DNA from 2 places in the Epibacterium sp. HA2-3 genome. Region 1 is predicted to be linked to the other one. Evidence: riboswitches for the same ligand, from Rfam matches in the RefSeq annotation. Region 1 holds a riboswitch; the other holds the start of a gene.
The links. Region 1 has a riboswitch for thiamine pyrophosphate ahead of thiB (thiamine ABC transporter substrate binding subunit). Riboswitches for the same ligand answer to the same signal wherever they lie in the genome.
Positions count from the first base shown of each region.

Region 2: another riboswitch for thiamine pyrophosphate. It lies ahead of thiD (bifunctional hydroxymethylpyrimidine kinase/phosphomethylpyrimidine kinase); the one in region 1 lies ahead of thiB (thiamine ABC transporter substrate binding subunit).

Region 1 covers NZ_CM172490.1:2,853,332-2,859,895, forward strand. Annotated here, with positions in the region: gene ACZ1HH_RS13355 (thiamine/thiamine pyrophosphate ABC transporter permease ThiP) at 1-911, opposite strand, end outside; gene thiB (thiamine ABC transporter substrate binding subunit) at 887-1,867, opposite strand; TPP riboswitch at 1,920-2,024, opposite strand; gene aroC (chorismate synthase) at 2,343-3,455, shown strand; tRNA gene ACZ1HH_RS13370 (tRNA-Leu) at 3,703-3,789, opposite strand; tRNA gene ACZ1HH_RS13375 (tRNA-Leu) at 3,946-4,032, opposite strand; gene ACZ1HH_RS13380 (complex I NDUFA9 subunit family protein) at 4,234-5,223, shown strand; gene ACZ1HH_RS13385 (undecaprenyl-diphosphate phosphatase) at 5,282-6,085, opposite strand; gene ACZ1HH_RS13390 (NAD(P)-dependent oxidoreductase) at 6,317-6,564, shown strand, end outside.
Region 2 covers NZ_JBVFUL020000002.1:196,138-202,701, forward strand. Annotated here, with positions in the region: gene ACZ1HH_RS15445 (thiamine phosphate synthase) at 1-176, opposite strand, end outside; gene ACZ1HH_RS15450 (thiazole synthase) at 173-943, opposite strand; gene thiS (sulfur carrier protein ThiS) at 946-1,140, opposite strand; gene ACZ1HH_RS15460 (FAD-dependent oxidoreductase) at 1,124-2,098, opposite strand; gene thiD (bifunctional hydroxymethylpyrimidine kinase/phosphomethylpyrimidine kinase) at 2,095-2,898, opposite strand; TPP riboswitch at 2,942-3,045, opposite strand; gene ACZ1HH_RS15470 (SulP family inorganic anion transporter) at 3,135-4,901, opposite strand; gene ACZ1HH_RS15475 (MBL fold metallo-hydrolase) at 4,971-5,855, opposite strand; gene ACZ1HH_RS15480 (DUF6691 family protein) at 5,882-6,310, opposite strand; gene ACZ1HH_RS15485 (YeeE/YedE family protein) at 6,315-6,564, opposite strand, start outside.

The DNA of each region.
Region 1 (6,564 bases):
AATGGCAACAGCAGGAAGAGAGCGGCAGCGGAAACCCAGACACCATCCAGACAGCGCGTGAATGCGCCTTTGCCGTCCCAACGCATCACCGCACGATCAAGCCCAGCCCCCAGCCCCTCGGTGGTGGAGGCCCGAAGCGCTAGAAGTGCTGCCACAATGGTCAGTACAAGCTGCACAGTCGCAAGCATCGCCGCCCGCCCAAGATCAAAGTCAAAATGAAAGGCCTGGTAGATCGCGAGCTCAAGCGTGGTGGCGCGAGGCCCGCCGCCCAGGGTCAAGGCAACCGCAAAGCTGGAAAGGCAGATGGCAAAAATCACCGCCGCAGCACCCGGCAAGACCTGTCGCAGCATCGGCAATTCGATCAAGAACCACATTGCGCGCGGCCCCGCGTTCAACTGTGCCGCCAAACGAAAGCGTTCGGCCGGGATTTCTTGCCAGCCCTGAAGGATCAGACGGGTCGCCAGTGGCAAGTTAAAGAACACATGGGCAATCACTACCCCGTGCAGCCCGTAGATCTGCAAGGGCGGCACGCCGATGAGGCTGAGGATGTCACTCACCCAACCAGACCGCCCAAAGACAGAGAGCAATCCGAGAATGGCAACAATCACGGGCAGGATGAATGGCGCGCCGAGCAAGGTAATGAGTGCACGCCGCCCCCAAAAGCGCCGCCGCGCCAAGGCACGCGCCACAGGCACGGCAAGCCCGACACTCAGCAGCGCAGACAGGCTTGCTTGGACGAGCGTGAAGCGAAGCGCGGCCCAATCGGCTGCGGCAAACCCAGCGCCCCCGTCAGCATGCCAAGCGACCGCGACAAGCGTGCCCAGAACCAAGAGCAACACTCCAAGAGCAGCGCAGGTTCCGGGCCAGGTCGCGACGACGGGCAAGCTTATCGGCTGAGCGCTGCGCGCCATTCTTCCAACGCCTCGGCGCGCAGCGCTGCGGCTTCGTCCTCGGGCAGAAGCAGTGATTTCTCCGGGCTGATCAGGGTTTCAAACCCCTGTGGCAAGCCTGAATCAGGCGTGACGGCGGGGTACATCCAGTTTGTGGTTGGGATGATCGACTGGAAGGCATCAGAGACCATGAACTCGAGGAACTGATCCGCCAATGCGCTCTCGTCGCTCGCCGCGAGCTTGCCCGCGACCTCGACCTGCATGTAGTGACCTTCATCGAATAGCGCAGCCGACTTGCTGTCATCCTCTTCGGCGATCAGATGATAGGCGGGCGACGTGGTGTAGGAGAGCACCATATCTGCCTCGCCTTCGAGGAACAGTCCGTATGCTTCGGACCAGCCTTTGGTGACGGTGACGATATTGTCGCTGAGACCTTCCCAGAGGGCAGGCGCGTCCTCCCCATATGCGGCCTTTACCCACATCAAGAGCCCCAGTCCCGGCGTCGAGGACCTTGGATCCTGGATCACGATTTTCAGATCACTGTCAGCCAAGGCTTCAAAGTTCGAAGGTGCCGGAACATCTGCGTTGTGAACAAATGCAAAATATCCCCAGTCATAGGGGGCAAAATGCGTGTCGCTCCAAGTGATCGGCAGGGCGTAATCGGCCTCAACCGACACTGGCGCAAACAATCCGGTTTCCTTGGCTGCCGCGGTAAGGTTGGTGTCGAGCCCTAAGACCACATCCGCGTCAGACCGAGCGCCTTCCAGTTTGATCCGCGCGAGCAGCGCAGCGCCATCGCCCGCGCCGACGAATTTCAGATCGCATCCGCAGACCGCTTCAAAAGCCTCTTCGACGGCCGGTCCGGGTCCCCATTCCGAGACAAAGCTGTCGTAAGTATAGACCACCAATTCCGGCGTATCCGCAGCCGCGACTGCAGTAGCTAAACAAGTGGCGCTCGCAAAGATGAGGGATTTCATGTCGTCCTCCAATATGCGGCGTCAGGCAAGGAGGAGAGCGCGGTGTAGACACCTTGTCATACCAAACCTTCCCTACGCCGGTATAATCCGGTTCAGGTTCAGCGGGTTCGCCCATAGGCATCTCAGCACGATCGCTCGCGCACCCCGAGGTGGGGCGACACTAGAAGCGCAAGGTAGGCTTTGCAAGGGGCTGGTATGCGAGGCTCTGCCTCGCGCTCCGGGATATTTGAGGTTAGAAAAAGACCAGTGGACGTTATTCTTTTAACTGGGAGGATCGCCGGGGTGCGACCCAAAGGTACAGAAGGGGGCGATGCCACACTGCCGATGTTAGACATCTGCGCCAACCTTCAAGAACCAAGCCCTGCAGCATCAAATCTGTGCTGGTTTTTGCGCTTATCTGACCTGTTGCGACGCGGGTCTCTTTTCCCGGGCAGGCTTTCTCGCTAAAGGATCAAATCAAAGGAGATCCGCGCGCATGTCCATGAATTCTTTTGGCCACCTTTTTCGAGTCACCACCTGGGGTGAAAGCCATGGGCCCGCTTTGGGCGCAACGCTTGATGGCTGCCCGCCAAATGTCGCAGTCTCGGAAGAGATGCTTCAACACTGGCTCGACAAGCGCCGCCCCGGTCAGAACAAGAACACCACCCAGCGCAATGAGCCTGACGCGGTGAAAATCCTCTCTGGTGTGTTTGAGGGAAAATCGACCGGCACGCCGATTCAATTGATGATTGAAAACACCGACCAGCGCTCACGGGATTATGGCGAGATCGCCCAGACATTCCGCCCAGGACATGCGGACATTACTTACTTTCAGAAATACGGCAACCGCGACTATCGCGGTGGTGGACGATCCTCTGCACGCGAAACCGCAGCGCGGGTGGCAGCAGGTGGCGTAGCGCGCGAAGCCCTCAAGTCCTTGGCCCCGGGGATCGAGATCAAGGGCTATATGACCCGCATGGGGGAAATGGAAATCGACCGCGCGCGGTTTGACTGGTCCGCCATCGATCAGAACGACTTCTGGATTCCCGATGCCGCCGCTGTTCAGGACTGGGAAGACTATCTGCAGGCCCTTCGCAAGCAGCACGACTCGGTTGGCGCCGTTGTCGAAGTGGTCGCGCGCGGCGTACCCGCAGGCATCGGAGCGCCAATCTATGGCAAGCTCGACACCGATCTCGCAGCGGCAATGATGTCGATCAACGCTGTCAAAGCCGTCGAAATCGGCGAAGGCATGAATGCGGCGTTGTTGAAGGGCTCCGAGAACGCGGATGAGATCTTCATGGGCAATGACGGTGCGCCTGTCTACTCGTCGAATCATGCGGGTGGAATCTTGGGAGGAATCTCAACGGGCCAAGATGTGGTGATCCGTTTCGCCGTGAAGCCGACCTCGTCCATTTTGACCCCGCGCCAGTCGATTCGCAAAGACGGGACGGCTGCCGAAGTCATCACCAAGGGCCGCCATGATCCCTGTGTCGGTATCCGCGCAGTGCCCGTGGCAGAGGCCATGATGGCCTGTGTGATTCTCGATCACATCCTGTTGCACCGCGGACAGATTGGCGAGAATCAGGGCGTGATCGGCGCGCCCGGCTGAACCAATCAAGAGCGCGCGTTCTGCGGGCTCTCGCGAACAGCCGCCGCACATAGAGCGGACCCACAGAGATAGCTAGCGGAGTGGCACACGGGGGGTGTTGTGAGAGCGTTTTTACGCACTTGGCAGTTTCATGTGCCTGCCCGACTTCAGAATACGGCTCTCGATGCAATTGGCGCCGCGCCAAATGCGGTCGATCCATTCACGACACAGATGCCATTGGCTGAACATGGGATGCTTTGGGGAATTTTGGTGCCCAGAAGAGGACTCGAACCTCCACGTCCATACGGACACTAGCACCTGAAGCTAGCGCGTCTACCAATTCCGCCATCTGGGCACAGATGTCGTGGGAGTGGCGTATAAGCCGGAAACGCTGGAGCGGCAAGCGGAAAATGCACCTCCGAACGTGCAAAAACACGAAGCAAGATCGAACTCGCAGGATGCTTGCAAAGCGTCTGCAATCAATTGCTTAAGCTATATTGAGAGGGAATTTTGGTGCCCAGAAGAGGACTCGAACCTCCACGTCCATACGGACACTAGCACCTGAAGCTAGCGCGTCTACCAATTCCGCCATCTGGGCACAGATGTCGTGAGAGCGGCGTATAAGCCGAGTCTTGGGGAGCGTCAAACGGAATTTTGACATTTTTGCAAAATCATAGGGCAACCAAGCCCAGCGCCCTGCGGTTCCGAAAAACAGCGTCGTTTTGACCTTTGTTTGACCTTGTTTGACGGGGGCCGGAGCGGTAAATCGGGACAACAGCTACGCGAGAGGAGCCAAGTCATGTCCAAACTGGTCACCATTTATGGCGGTTCAGGGTTTGTCGGTCGCTATATCGCGCGCCGCATGGCAAAAGAAGGCTGGCGCGTGCGCGTGGCCGTTCGTCGCCCGAATGAGGCAATGCACGTCAAACCCTATGGTGTGCCGGGGCAGGTTGAGCCGGTTTTCTGCAACATCCGCGATGACGCTTCTGTCGCTGCTGTTATGGCAGGCGCAGATGCGGTGGTAAATTGCGTGGGTGTTCTGAACGAAGTCGGCAAAAACACGTTCTCTGCGGTGCAGTCCGAAGGGGCTGGTCGCATCGCGCGGATCGCGGCTGATACAGGTGTTGAACGTCTTGTTCATGTTTCTGCGATTGGTGCAGATGCTGATGGCGACAGCGCGTATGCCCGCACCAAGGCCGAAGGGGAAGCTGCGGTGCTTGAAGCTTTTCCCTCTGCAATGATCCTGCGTCCCTCGATCATCTTTGGCCCCGAAGACCAGTTCTTTAATCGCTTTGCGAGCATGACGCGCTTTGGCCCCGTTCTGCCCATCGCAGGAGGGACGACACGGTTTCAGCCGGTCTATGTCGATGACGTCGCGAAAGCTGCTGTTGCGGGTCTGACTGGGCAGGCTGCTGCAGGAACCTATGAGCTTGGTGGCCCCGAGGTCAAAAGCTTTGCAGAGTTGATGTCGCAAATGCTTGATGTGATCCATCGCCGCCGTCTCGTTGTGTCGCTACCGAATTTTGTCGCCCGCCTCATGGCTTTTGGGTTCGATATGGCGCAGGCGGTGACCTTTGGCCTGTTTACAAACGGCCTGCTGACGCGCGACCAACTAAAGAACCTGCAAAACGACAATGTGGTCAGTGAAGGCGCCAAAGGTCTGGCAGACCTCGGGATCGAGCCGGTTACCATGGGGTCCGTTCTACCCGACTATCTGTGGAAGTTCCGCCCATCCGGTCAGTACGACGAATTGATGAAATCGGCCGGTAACCTGCGCGGAGACATCTGACGCGGATCACTGGTCCTGGTGATTTGAAAGGTGCGACCCAGGTCGCGCCTTTTTTGTTTTAGCCATAGGCGATGAACAACAGCACCATACCGAGCGCCACGCGATAGATCACATAGGGTGTGAAGCTCACGGACCTGAGAAGGCGCATCATCAACGCAAGCGCAGCAAGGGCGGAGGCCATCGCCAGCAGCGCAGCAATCCCCATGTCCCGCATCAAATCAACATCGGCGTCCAGTGCAACCTCGGTGCCGAGCAGCACGCCTGAGGCGATAATCGTCGGGATCGACATCAACATTGCAATCCGAGCGCCGTCCTCTCGATTGTACCCGAGGCTGCGCGCGCCTGTGATGGTGATGCCTGACCGGGACGTGCCTGGGATCAAGGCCAGCATCTGCCACAAACCCATAATCACTGCGTCGCGCACCCCCCAATCCGAAGCGGACTTATCGATAGGGCCGCGTTGGTCGGCTATATAAAGCACGACGCCAAAAACCAGCATCGTCCAGCCAATGACCGCGACAGAGCGCAGGGACTCGCTGAGACCCGTGAAATGCAGGAAAGTGCCAAAAATCACTGTGGGAATGGTCGCCACGATCAAGCCGAGCGCAAGTCGCGCACCTTTGGTGTCGAGCCGACCAATCAACGCGCGCGGCAGGCCGATGAGCCCAGCGCGTACATCGCGCCAGAAAAACAGGACCACCGCAGCAAGCGTGCCAACATGCACGGCAACATCAATCGCTTGCCCCTGATCCTCCAGCCCCGTGAGACGTGGCAGAAGAATCAGATGTCCCGACGAGGAAACCGGGAGGAATTCGGTCACACCCTGAATCAGGGCAACGAGGATCAACTGCAGCAACGGCATTGGAATTCCATCTCGGGTCGCGGGTCAAAATGAAAACAGTCTAGCGCCTGTATAAACCCTTTGTTTTTATGAGGAAGTCCGATTTTAGGTCCGATTCGGACCAAAAAACATCTATACAAGCCGTGAGAAATGGATATTCACAGGTAACACGCGAAATAATAGGTCATCATTAGTTACCTATATGAGCGCTACACAAGACCTATCGCCGCCAGCCAAAAGGAGAGTATCGCCGTGGCCAAGCAACCGATGCTAAAGTTCGTGAAGATCGATCGCGACATGCCCGAAAAACGGGACGCCGAGACGCGCAGAGAAGACTTCGACGAGATCTATGCTGAATTTGCGGCGGTAAAGGCAGAAGAGCAGGCCAGCCGGTGCAGCCAGTGCGGCGTGCCATATTGCCAGTCGCATTGTCCGCTCCACAACAATATTCCGGATTGGCTGCGTCTGACGGCGACCGGGCGCCTGGAAGAGGCCTATGC
Region 2 (6,564 bases), on a different replicon from region 1:
ACAACGAGCACCGCGTCATGCTGACGACAGAGATCGCGGGACCGTGCGATATGCTGCTGAACCACGTCGATGGGCTGATCCTTGATGCGCAATTGCACCAGCTTGACGCCCAATGGCAGCATCCGCTGCAGCCAATCGGCGGCGTCAAAAATCGGATAGAAACGATCGAGCGTCATGACAAAAACGCCTTTCCAATCACAGGTGTCGAGGCTTCGGCCATATCGCGCGCCTCGATCGGATCAGCCGCATGCGCCAGTTGTCCGGCTTCAATTGCTGCCATCATCGCGCGTGCCATCATCGGAGGATCACCGGCACGCGCAACGGCCGTGTTCAGCAGCACCGCGTCAAAGCCTATTTCCATCGCCTGCGCGGCGTGGCTCGGCAGTCCAATGCCCGCATCGATCACCAAGGGAACCTCGGGAAACTCCGCACGCATCGCGCGCAGGGCATAAGGGTTGTTCAGCCCCCTGCCGGACCCGATCGGCGCGCCCCATGGCATGAGCACATCGCAACCTGCCGACAGAAGACGCTCGGCAACGATCAGGTCCTCGGTGGTGTAAGGAAAGACTTTGAAGCCCTCCCCGGTGAGGATCTTCGCCGCTTCCACCAGTTGAAACACATCCGGTTGCAGGCTGTCGGTATGGCCAATCAGTTCAAGCTTGATCCAGTTCGTGTCAAAAACCTCGCGCGCCATATGCGCTGTGGTCACAGCTTCTTTGATGGTGTGGCATCCGGCGGTATTGGGCAGAATATGCACGCCAAGATCCGCAATCAGCTTCCAAAAGGACGCACCCGCCCCCCCGGCCCCTTCGCGGCGTAGCGAAACTGTCGCCACCCCGGCTCCGCTTTGGCGAAAGGCCTGTTCCAGAACCGCAGGGCTTGGATATTGGGCGGTGCCCAGCATCAGAGGATTGGGCAGCTCAACGCCGTAAAAGCTCTTCATGCTCAGCCCCCCTGCATCGGTGCAAGGATTTCGATCCGGTCGCCATCGCTCAGGGGCTGCGTCGCGCGCTGCGCTACCGGTACAAAGGTTTCATTGACTGCCGTTGCGACCCGTCCCGAAAATCCGCGTTCTTCCAGCAGCGCCGCGAGCGTGGTGGCCGTGACCTCCACCGCCGCGCCGTTAACAGTGATCTTCATCAACCATCTCCGAATGTATGTTGTTGAGCACCAGATCCGCCACGCCACGCGCCAACGCGGGCGCAAGAAGATACCCGTGCCGATAAAGCCCATTGGCATAGATCCGCCCCTTCAACCGGCGGATCCGTGGCAGGTTGTCGGGAAATGCAGGGCGCAGATCGACGCCGATCTCGAGGATCTCCGCCTCTCCAAAGCCCGGGTTCAGCGCATAGGCCGCGCTGAGCAACTCAAGCATCGAGCGCGCGGTAACACGGGCGCGGTCTTCGCTCTCGATCATGGTTGCGCCGAGCATATAGAGGCCGTCTCCACGCGGCACAACGTAGAGAGGGATCCGCGGGTGCAGCAGTCGCACAGGTCGCGTCAGCGTCACATCCGGGCAGCGGATGACCAGCATTTCACCCTTAACACCGCGTAGATCCGCCAGGCAATCGCGCGCCTTCAAGCCTCTGCAATCAATCACATTTTCAAGATCATCCGGCGCGCACTCAGCATGAAAAACCACGCCCTCTTGCATTAGCCCCTCATAGAGATCCGCAAGCGCCCGGCGCGGGTCCAGATGAGCCTCTTCTTCAAAAAAGAGGGCCTGCGAAAAGCCACCGAGATCGGGTTCCAGTTCCGTGATGTCGTGGTCGATCTGACGAAACCCTTCGGTGCGGCGAGCAAAGCGGCGCAGATCCGGAATGTCGCGCCGCCCGGCCACCACCAAAGTGCCGCGATGGGTGACTTGGGTTCTGTCCTGCCACCACTGGATTGCCTCTTGCCCCAGCCGCAAGACCGGCTCTTCGGCGTTTTCGTATTCGCACCAAGGGGCAAGCATGCCCCCTGCCCACCACGAGCACCCATGGGCGCCGGGCGGACCGGCGGGGTCAAAGACCTGCACCCTTGCGCCGCGCGCTACCAGTTCCGTGGCAACTGCGAGCCCAGCGACACCCGCTCCGATGACAGAATAGAGCATCATGCGGACCAGAAGGCGTGGAAGTGATGGACAGGGCCGTGACCATGACCCACGGCCAGCGCATCCGCATGGGCAATTGCGCCTTGAAGGTACTCATGCGCCTCCTGCACGGCTTCTGGAAGCGTCAGGCCTTTGGAGAGGCCAGCGGCAATGGCAGAGGAAAGGGTGCAGCCGGTGCCATGGGTGTTTTTTGTGTGCTGGCGCTGCGCACGGAAACATGCGCGGACCTCGCCCCCCGACACAAGAATATCTTCGCAGATCTCCCCTGCCCCATGACCGCCTTTCATGAGCACAGCCTGTGCCCCCAGCTCGCAAAGTGCGAGACCTTGCGAGATCATCTCATCAGTCGACTGCGCAACCGGTTGATCCAACAGGCACGCCGCCTCGGGCAGGTTCGGGGTCAAAACAGTGGCGCGTGGCACAAGCTCCTTTCGAAGGCTGTCGACCGCATCCGCAGCAAGCAGCGCATCACCGGATTTGGCAATCATCACCGGATCAAGGACGATTTCCCCCGAAAATGCGCCGAGCGCCTCATGGACACAGCCGATTATGCCCGGGGTAGCGAGCATTCCAATCTTGATCGCGCGCACATCAAGATCGCTCAGAACAGCCTCAATCTGAGCCGAGATGACCTCTAGCGGGATTGAATGCACCGCCGTCACGGCGCGGGTGTTCTGGGCGGTGATGGCCGTAACCACGCTGGCACCGTAAACGCCAAGCGCGGACATGGCCTTGAGGTCCGCCTGAATACCAGCCCCGCCGCCACTGTCAGATCCTGCGATGGTCAATGCGATATGCGCCACTACAATGCTCCCATAAATAGGGGCACCGGCAAAGAGAGAGTCCGCACATCAGTAGACCGTTCCCTACGCCGGTATTGCCCGGATCAGGTTCGATGGGTTAGCGCATGCACGCCTCTCAGCCTCCAGGAGGCACCCCAACGGTTCGCTGTTCAGCTAGCAACTGTGGCGCGTGGAGTCAAACGCACCCGCTCTCATGGCGCGCGTTATGTGCAACGATCTCTTGTAACAAGATAGGCTCATGCGCCGCAGCGCAGCTGGTCGCCCTGCCCTGTGTCCGCAGCGCCCTGTTGCGCCCCCGCGGTCAGATTGGCCCAGGCCTCATATTGAGAAAGGAAGATCTTTCCGTTCATTTCGTCAATGAAATCAGATCTTTGAAGGCGATCCATCACGGGGCCTTTGACCTCGGAAAGGTGGAGACCAACGCCCATGTCCTTTAGGCGGTGATTGATGGCTTCGAGGCTCTCGAGCGCAGAATAGTCCACCATGTTCACCGCCGAAAACATAAGCACCACATGCTTGATCGCGCAGCCTTCGGTGACGCGTTTCTGGATCAGGTCCTCGAGAAATCGGGCGTTGACGAAGTAGAGGCTTTCATCGACGCGCAGCGACACCAAACGGGGGTCCGTTTGGACGTTGTGACGGTCGATGTTGCGAAAATGCTGGGTGCCGGGCACCAGCCCAACCTCCGCCACATGGGGGCGAGAGGTCTTGTAGAGGTGCAAGACCACAGAGAGGATGACGCCTGAGGCGACACCGATTTCGACACCGAGTCCCAGGGTCAAAAGAATGGTGGCCGCAACAGCGATGAAGTCAGCATGCGAATAGGTCCAGGTTTTTTTGAGGATCGACAGGTCGACGAGGCTCAGCACAGCCACGATAATGGTCGCCGCCAGTGTCGCGATCGGCAGGTAATAAACCAACGGGGTGAGGGCCACGGCGGCAAGGGCCAACCCGATGGCCGTGAAGGCCCCTGCAGCCGGCGTCTCGGCGCCAGCGTCAAAGTTCACAACCGACCGTGCAAAGCCGCCTGTTACCGGGTAACCCCCGGTAAAGGCGGCCCCTAAATTGGCCGCGCCGAGGCCGATCAACTCCTGATCCGGGTCAATGCGCTGGCGTCGCTTGGCGGCAAGAGTTTGCGCCACGGAAACAGACTCAACAAAACCGATGATGGAAATCAGGATCGCGGGCACCAGAAGCGCTCCGATCAGATCGGGAGCAAAGCCCGGCATCGTGAGCGGTGGTAAGCCCTGGGGTACTTCACCCACGATTTTGACGCCCTTCTCAGCAAGGTCAAATCCCCAGACAACCACAGTCGTGGTGACGACGGCCGCCACTGGCCCCGCCTTGTTCAGAATATCCGCCAAGAGCGGCGGCGTCCCCATGCCATGCAGTGTCTGCTTCAGGTGTTTGCGAGCCCAGAATAGAAAGCCTGTCGCGCTGGCTCCGATCAACAAGGTGATCCAGTTTACCTCGCCCAGACGCAGCGCGATCGAATAGAGCATCTCCGGCAAGGTATGACCTTCGGCACGAATGCCGAGGATATGTTTGATCTGGCTTGTCGCGATTAGAATACCCGACGCGGTGATAAAACCCGCGATGACCGGGTGGCTCAGAAAATTGGCAATGAAGCCAAGTTTGAGCACCCCCATCAGGACCAGAAAGCTCCCCGACAAGAAGGCCAGCGTGAGGGTCGCGACGACATACCCCGCCGTGCCCTGTTCGGCCACTTGCCCCACAGCAGATGCTGTCAACAGCGACACCACCGCAACCGGACCAACCGCAAGCGCCCGGCTGGTGCCAAAAACCGCATAGAGCAGGATAGGCGCGATGGAGGCATAGATCCCGGCTTCGGGCGGCAATCCCGCCAAAAGGGCATAGGCCAACGACTGCGGGATCAACATGATCGTCACGATCACCGCCGCTATGAGATCATTCGACAGGGCGGATTTGTCGTAGTCCCGGCCCCATACGAGGATGGGGAAATATTGGCGAAAGCTCGGCATTCTTCTTTGGGTTCCTTATGCAGCCAATCGCGCCCGGGCAGGGCCCGCTACGCGATGGTGATGCGAAGATCAGAGGCCATTCAGAGGCACCTTGAGCATGGGATGCCCGTCTTTGTCGGTGGGCACCTCGCCTGCCCGCATGTTGACCTGCAGGGATGGAATGATGAGCTTCGGCATATCAAGCTGCGCGTCCCGCTGGGTGCGGAATTTGACAAACTCCTCCTTCGAGATGCCGCCGCCAACGTGGATATTATGGGCCTTTTCGTCGCCCACCGTAGTCTCCCACGCGATGTCTCGCCCGTTCGGGCCATAGTCGTGGCACATGAACAGCCGCATCTCGTCCGGCAGCGCCAGCACCTTTTGGATGCTGTCATACAGGGTTCCAGCGTCACCGCCGGGGAAATCCGCGCGGGCAGAGCCGCCATCGGGCATAAACAGCGTATCGCCGACAAAGGCTGCATTTCCCATCACATGTACCATACAGGCGGGCGTGTGACCGGGCGTATACATCGCAAAAGCCTGCATCGAGCCGATCATATAGGTGTCGCCGTCCTCCAGCAGTCGGTCGAACTGGGAGCCATCGCGCTGAAACTCCGTGCCTTCATTGAAGATCTTGCCGAAAGTGTCCTGCACCACCATGATCTTGGCACCGATTGCGATCTTACCGCCCAGCTTCTCTTGGATGTAGGGCGCGGCCGAGAGGTGATCCGCATGAACATGGGTCTCGATGATCCACTCCAGCTTTAGCCCCTGCGACGTGATGTGATCGATCAATGCATCGGCATGCTCATAGGTGATCCGCCCCGCCGCATAGTCGATGTCCATCACGCTGTCGATGATGGCGCAGGCGGACGACGCGGGATCCTTTACGATATAGCTGATCGTGTTTGTAGCCTCGTCAAAGAAAGCCTGAACCTCGGGTTTGACGTCCATATTCACAGGGTAATGGGCCATAGAATCCGCTCCGGATAGCATGTGGATTAAGAGGTGACGTTACTGGGCAAGTTTGAAAGAAGACGGCGCAGAAAAAAACCGCCAATGACTGCGAGGAGGAACAGCGCGACCTCCCAGCGGCCGGTGCCCAGGGCCGGGATCGCCGCACCAGGACAAAAGCCGGCGATGCCCCAGCCAACCCCAAAGAGCGCCGCACCCCCCACCAGTTTTGAGTCGATCAAGGTCGAAGAAGGGATCTGAAAGCGCCCCTCAAAAAGCGGTGCCTGCCGGCGCCAGACCAACCGGTAGCCGATAAATGTGATGGTAAGCGCGCCGCCCATCACAAAGGCGAGGCTTGGATCCCACCCCCCTGCAATATCAAAGAAATTCAGAACTTTGGCGGGATTCATCATCCCAGAGAGCGCGATCCCGACGCCAAAGACAAGGCCGGTCAGAACAGTATAGATAAATCGCATCTTGTTAGCCTCCAAAAACGTGACGGATCAGGAATACGGTTATGGCCGCGGTTGCCATGAAGGTGGGGACCGCTACGATAGAGCGCAGCGAAAGCCGCGAGAGGCCGCAAACGCCATGCCCGGATGTGCAGCCAGAACCAAGGCTTGCGCCGAAGCCAACAATCACGCCGCCAATGACGATCATGGCGGGACTTGAGGGAACCGAAATGGCAGGCATCACGCCGGTGGCGAAATAAATCGCTCCGGGCGCGAGC